DNA from 2 places in the Pseudolactococcus yaeyamensis genome. Region 1 is predicted to be linked to the other one. Evidence: predicted binding sites of a transcription regulator. Region 1 holds the regulator's gene; the other holds the start of a gene.

Region 1 (3,430 bases):
ACGGTTAAAACGACATTCCCTGATTCAATAGCTGGTGAAAACGTGAAATGTGCTGATTTTTCATTTGCGAGTGGCTGGTCCAATTTCTCCATCTTCTCGAGTTTCTTTCGTCTCGATTGCGCACGTTTTGTCGTCGATGCTCGCGCTAGGTTTCGATTGACAAAATCTTCTAGACTAGCGATTTCTTTTTGCTGTTTATCATATTGTTTAGCTTGTGTCGCGAGTTTTTCAGCTTTAAGTTTGATATATTGACTATAATTACCAACATATTTTTCAAATTTACCACGTGATAATTCCAGTGTTTCAGTCGTCACTTTATCTAAAAAATAGCGGTCATGACTGACGATTAAAATTGCACCACGATAATTTTTCAAGTAATTTTCAAGCCATAAGAGGGTTTCAATATCCAAGTGGTTGGTTGGCTCATCGAGAATCAAAAAAGCTGGATTTTCAAGCAAAATCTTAGCCAAAGCCAAACGCGTTTTTTGACCGCCTGACAGACTTGCAACTGACTGCGACCAAAATGTGGCGTCAAACTTGAAACCATTTAAGACGTTTTTGATGTCAGATTCATAGGTAAACCCTTTATTTTGGCGAAATGTTTCAGTCAAGCTATCATAGCGTGTCATCAAACTAGAGAGGTCAGCACCAGAAAGCTCTCCCATTTGTGCTTCCATCTGACGTAATTGCTTTTCTTGACTAATCTGTACCTCAAAAACACTGAGCATTTCATCATAAATCGTCCGCTCAGATGAAAAGTTAGTCTCTTGAGCTAAGTAAGACATGGTCAAATTTTTAGTCTTTGAAATCTCACCAGCGCTTGGTGTCTCCACATCTGCAATAATTTTCAGTAGTGTTGACTTTCCTGCACCATTGCGCCCGACGAGTGAAACCCGTGAATTATCTTGAATTGTAAAATTTATCTTTTCAAACAGGACATCTGCACCAAATGTCCTTGAAATATTGTTCCCTTGTAGTAAAATCATAGGTCTATTTTACCACAAATGGTGGTGTTAATCTAATCGCTAAATCTATTTTGTTTGACAACTTCACAAACTTTTGGTAATCTATTCACAAAGAATAGTAATGAATACTGATGGAGGTCTTTACTTTTATGGTCGTCACAAAATTTAATGAAGTTTTACCCAAGGCAACTGCCAAACGTCTGCCGCAATATTATCGCATTTTTAAACAATTTGTGGCTGACAAGGTTGACCGAACTAACTCTCAAGCGATTGCCGCAAAATTAGGCGTTGACTCTGCTACCGTCAGACGTGATTTTTCACTGTTTGGTGAGCTTGGTAGACGGGGCTATGGTTATGATACGACTGCTCTTCGTGACTTTTTCGGAAATTTATTAGGGGACTCAGCAGAAACCAATATTGCCCTTGTTGGTGTCGGAAATTTAGGTCGCGCACTGATTAACTATCGTTTTCATGACCGCAATAAAATGCGGATTACCCAAGCCTACGATGTCGCGGGCAACCCGCTCGTTGGAACGAAAACTGATGACGGTATCCCTATTTACAATATCTCAGATATTCAAAATAATCTTCCAGATTCAAATATAGAGACTGCCATCATCTCTGTGCAGTCAGACCGTGCCCAAGAAGTGGCTGAGACTTTGATTGCTGCTGGGATAAAAGGCATTCTCAATTTCACGCCGAGACGTCTCCAAGTGCCAGAAAATATCACAGTTCAGTCTGTCGACTTGACAAGTGAACTTCAAACACTCTTATTTTTCATGCAAGATAAAAAAGATACCGAGCAAAAATGATGACTACTTTACAACCCATCATCGGTGTTGCCGCAAACGAACGGCGGGATGCGGGAGATGACATGGGGCATATGGCGATTTCTTATAACCCTTCTGGTTATATCAAAGCCGTTCAACTTGTGGGTGGTCTCCCGATTATGATCCCTATTGGTGATCCTATGACAGCCAAACGTTATATTTCGATGATTGACAAGTTAGTCTTAGCTGGTGGACAAAATGTTGCACCAGAATTTTATGGCGAAGTTGAAACAATCAAATCTAACGACTATAATCGGGAACGTGATGCCTTTGAAATTGCCCTCATCAATGAAGCTATCAAGCAAAATAAGCCAATCGTTGGTGTCTGTCGCGGCATGCAATTGGTTAATGTCGCCCTCGGAGGGTCACTCAACCAGCAAATTCAGAACCATTGGCAAGAAAAAGCACTGACACAGACTTCTCACGATGTCCTCATCTCTAAGCATTCGCCACTTGATTCAATTTATGGTCGTAAAGCGCACGTCAACTCCTTCCATCGTCAAAGTCTAAAGAAGATTGCACCACAGCTTGAAGTGATTGCCAAATCCTTTGAGGATCATGTGGTGGAAGCAGTTCAATCTATCAACCCACAGCTTCGTTTTCTGGGCGTTCAATGGCACCCAGACTTTATGTATAATGTCCGTGATGAAGATTTAGCTTTCTTTCGTTACGCTGTTTATAATCTCTAATCACACGTCCTAATTTAGACGTGTTTTTTGTTCCATTTTTCTAATTCAAAACATCAAGCCACTTTCCTGAAATGAAAAATAACGTTGATGACCGATGATGATATGATCAATCAAGTTGACACCCATATAATCACAGGCGTTTTCCATTCGGTCTGTAAAGACAACATCAGCCTCTGACGGTTTAGGGTCACCAGACGGATGGTTATGAGCAATTAAAATCCCAGCAGCTAGGGTTTTTATCGCAAAATGCAAGATCTCTCGGGGATTCGCACTGGCTGAATTAACGGTACCGACAAAAATCGTCCGTTTTTTGATGATTTGATTTTTACCATCCAGATAGACTGCTACCAGATGTTCCTGATCAAAGTCGGACATCTCGTCTATCAAAGTCTTCGCAAATTGCTGCGCACCCTTAACTTGACCATAGCGTTTGCGCTCCGTCGTCTGGATACGCTTGCCCAGCTCCATCATGGCTCGAATTTCAACGGCTTTACTCATGCCTATCCCAGAAATTTGCATCAATTCTTCAATACTAGCCCTACGAAAATTCTCTAGCGTTTCAAAATGTCGGAGTATCTGACCCGATAACTCCAAGACTGATGACTGAGCCGTACCTGTTCGCAGTAAAATAGCGAGTAATTCTTGATCAGATAAATACTTCTCTCCAAGTGTTCTCAGGCGTTCTCTCGGTCTCATGGGGTAGTCTGCTTCTCTTATTTCGTACATTTTTTTATCCTCTAACTCTATATACGAAAAATATTGGCAATTTGCTTATTATTTTTAACACTTTCTGAGTATTGCTAGAATAAAACAAGCCACATCAATCTGTGACTTGCTTTTATATTGGATATACACTCAAAATAGATTAAGCTACTGCCATTAAACTTATTGTTACCACTTGATGGCATATCGGTATAAGTTTATACGCCTCTAAAATAAGCCACGG
Region 2 (3,430 bases), on a different contig from region 1:
GTCACGCTAGCTGGCACTGACATCACGAGTTGTGGGTCAATGATGGCCACATCTGGTGTCAAAGCATAGTCAGCCAATGGATATTTTGTATGGTCTTCTGAGTCAGTGATAACCGCAAATGGTGTCACTTCTGAACCTGTACCAGATGTTGTTGGAATACAGATGAAAGTTGCTTTTTCAGCGTATTCAATCTTATAAGCACGTTTACGAATATCAAGGAATTTTTGTTTCGCACCGAAGAATGATGTATCTGGGTGCTCGAAGAACATCCACATCCCTTTCGCCGCATCCATTGCTGAACCACCACCAAGCGCGATGACGACATCTGGTTGGAAGCTATTGAAAACTTCAAGACCTTTATAAACTGTGTTGGTAGACGGGTTAGGTTCGACATCTGAGAAGACTTCAACACGTGGGTCGTTAGGGTTCTTTTCAAGTTGTTTACGGACAAGGTCAGCATAGCCAAATTGAACCATACCCGGGTCACAAACAAGCATGACACGTTCAGCTTTAATTTGTTGCAAGTAAGTGATTGAATTTTTTTCAAAGTAAACTTTTGGTGGCAATTTGAACCATTGCATATTATTTCTCCGTTTAGCAAGCGTTTTAACGTTAATCAAATCTACTGCTGATACGTTATGTGACACTGAGTTATGACCGTATGACCCACAACCAAGTGTCAATGACGGCAACATTTCGTTGTAAATATTACCAATACCACCTTCAGCTGCTGGCGTATTCACAAGGATACGACAAGCTTTCATGCGAATACCAAACTGGATTTGCAAGTCTTCGTCTTCTGTGTGGATAACAGCCGTATGACCAAGACCACCAAGGTCAAGCATTGCTTCACAAAGGTCAAGACCTTCTTCAGTTGAGTTAGCTTTAACCATTGCCAAGACTGGTGATAATTTTTCACGTGACAACGGGAAGTCAGCACCAACGCCACCGATTTCAGCAATGAGTAATTTTGTTTCAGCTGGTACTTTAATCCCTGCTAATTCAGCAATGTATTTAGCTGAAAAACCTACGATTTTAGGGTTTACCGCATGACCATCAGGCAACATCACAGCTGCTTGCAATTTAGCTAATTCAGCTTTAGATGACACGATGTAAGCATTGTGTGCCAAGAATTCAGCTTTAACGTCGTTGTAAACTTCGTTATCAACGATAATGGCTTGCTCAGACGCACAAATCATCCCATTGTCAAATGTTTTTGAAAGGAACAAGTCATTTACGGCACGTTTGATTTTAGCATCTTTTGTAATGTAAGCAGGTGTATTACCAGGACCTACACCAAGTGCTGGTTTGCCAGTTGAGTAAGCTGATTTAACCATAGCAGCACCACCAGTTGCTAAAACTGTTGCGATCGTTGGGTGATTCATCAAAAAACCAGTCGCTTCAATTGACGGTTTGGTTACCCATTGGATACAGTTTTCAGGCGCACCAGCTGCAACTGCGGCTTCCAAGACGATTTGTGCTGCTGCTGCAGAAGATTCTTGTGCTGACGGATGGAAAGCAAAGATGATTGGATTACGTGTTTTAATGGCAATCATAGATTTGAAAATGGTTGTTGATGTTGGGTTAGTTGTTGGTGTCACACCACAAATAACGCCGACTGGTTCAGCAATTTCAACGATACCCGCTTCTTTATCTTCATTGATAACACCAACTGTTTTGTTATCTTTGATAGCATTCCAAATGTATTCAGAGGCATACATATTTTTGATGGCTTTATCTTCATAGATACCGCGACCAGTTTCTTCCACAGCTAATTTAGCCAGTGGCATATGTTTGTCAAGCGCCGCCATGCTCATTTCATGCACGATATGGTCGATTTGCTCTTGATTTAATTTCTCAAGACCTTTGAGGGCTTTCGCTCCTTTAATTGCAAGCTCATCAATCATGCCAGCAACATCAAATGTTTCAGTTTTTCCTACAGTCTTTGTAGCCATCTTTTTTCTCCTTAAATTTGAACTTCGGGCTTACTCTATGGTCAATAAGATTTTGCCAAAACAAGCAAAGCCTGTTGATGACACCCCTCTTATTTTTCTATAAAAGTTGTAATGCCTTCAGTATCATGCCTAAAATAGTAGTTCCGATTAGGTTTAGATAAGTTAGTGAAATAATTAACTTATCTTTATGTTCTTATTATATCATACTGGAAGGGTTTGTAAAGTGATATTTAACAATTTATAATTTGTGAAGTGAAAAAGTTTGTGAAATTATTCATTTATTACGGTTTAACTCCTGCTAAATCAAGTTATTAATTTCACAAAATAGTCAAAAAAATTAGTCAGCAATTGTTTTCACAATCTTCCGACCAACTTTCATAGACAAACAATGTCTCTCTTGTATAGAAGTAAAATCAAGAATACTCTTAATTTTTTTCCAAATAATCAATCGCATCCTGCACCGTTTTCACCGGCACAATCCTCATTTTCGTTTTCAATTTTTTAGCCGCAGCAACCGCTTCTTGATAATTTGACTTGGCACTCGGCTCAATTTTTTTCATTTCTTTCGTAATCTCATCATCAGGTGCTAGAAAAATTTCGGCACCATTTTTGCTTGCGGTAGCAACTTTTTTATCAATGCCACCAATTCGACCGATGATGCCATCTTTTTCAATTGTTCCAGTACCAGCAATCTCCCGCCCTTGCGTTAAATCTTTCCCTGTCAATTGGGAATAGATGTCGAGCGTGAACATCATCCCTGCCGAAGGACCACCAATCGCACCCGCATCAATTGTCACAGACGGCGTACTCTTAACAGTCGTATGATCTACCAGTGCAATCCCAATCCCAGCCTTACCATCTGATATCTTAATCGTTTGACCGTCCGCAGATTTCGCCTCCCCTGCTTCATCTGTATACTGAACCGAAATCTTAGCGCCAATCTTTTGAGACTTGATATAATCCACCAACTCCTCAGAAGACTTGAAGTTTTGCCCATTGACTCCCATTACCGTATCGGCGATATGCAAGATATCCTTAAAAGTTGATTTTGCCATAACATCTAAAACATAAACACCTTTATACTCTAACTCAAAAGGTTTACCAGCTAGTTTAAAAGCTTCATATACGGCTGCATTTTGCGCACTCTCCATGTAAAAAGCATTCATCCGATTATAGTCAGCATCCGACTGTTCCCCCATCATATCTGCTTTACTATAAACATCAGTGAAGTCCGTTACCGCAGCATAAAGCAAACTCGCCCCCGTTGCCCGCATCATCGAAACAGTCGTTAAATTTAAAGATCCTTTTTCAGATTTTGGGGATAATGGTGTCTGCTTGAGCTTGACCATCGTGCCAACATCTTCAGTCGTGCCAGGCATCTCAACATAGTAAGGCAGGGGGAGCAACATACCGATAAGGACTAGAACGCCAACAAGACTAACAATGCCCCAGCGAACATTAATAAATGATTTTCT

What was found. Region 1 encodes Rex, which represses fermentation and respiration genes when NADH is low (regulators of the CRP and FNR family bind a similar motif). Its sites were predicted from a motif close to TTGTGAANTANTTCACAA; they were not measured.
Region 2: a site for Rex is predicted at 2,119-2,136, ahead of adhE (bifunctional acetaldehyde-CoA/alcohol dehydrogenase). Genes of this name have one in related genera too.

Annotation. Positions count from the first base shown of each region.
Region 1 is NZ_BAAGGP010000025.1:22,075-25,504, forward strand. Features, by position in the region: gene ACYQ21_RS06610 (ABC-F family ATP-binding cassette domain-containing protein) at 1-986, opposite strand, end outside; gene ACYQ21_RS06615 (redox-sensing transcriptional repressor Rex) at 1,115-1,777, shown strand; gene ACYQ21_RS06620 (gamma-glutamyl-gamma-aminobutyrate hydrolase family protein) at 1,777-2,484, shown strand; gene radC (RadC family protein) at 2,530-3,210, opposite strand; gene ACYQ21_RS06630 (phosphoribosylformylglycinamidine synthase) at 3,405-3,430, opposite strand, start outside.
Region 2 is NZ_BAAGGP010000075.1:8,967-12,396, forward strand. Features, by position in the region: gene adhE (bifunctional acetaldehyde-CoA/alcohol dehydrogenase) at 1-1,955, opposite strand, end outside; gene ACYQ21_RS12220 (SepM family pheromone-processing serine protease) at 2,381-3,430, opposite strand, start outside; gene coaD (pantetheine-phosphate adenylyltransferase) at 3,429-3,430, opposite strand, start outside.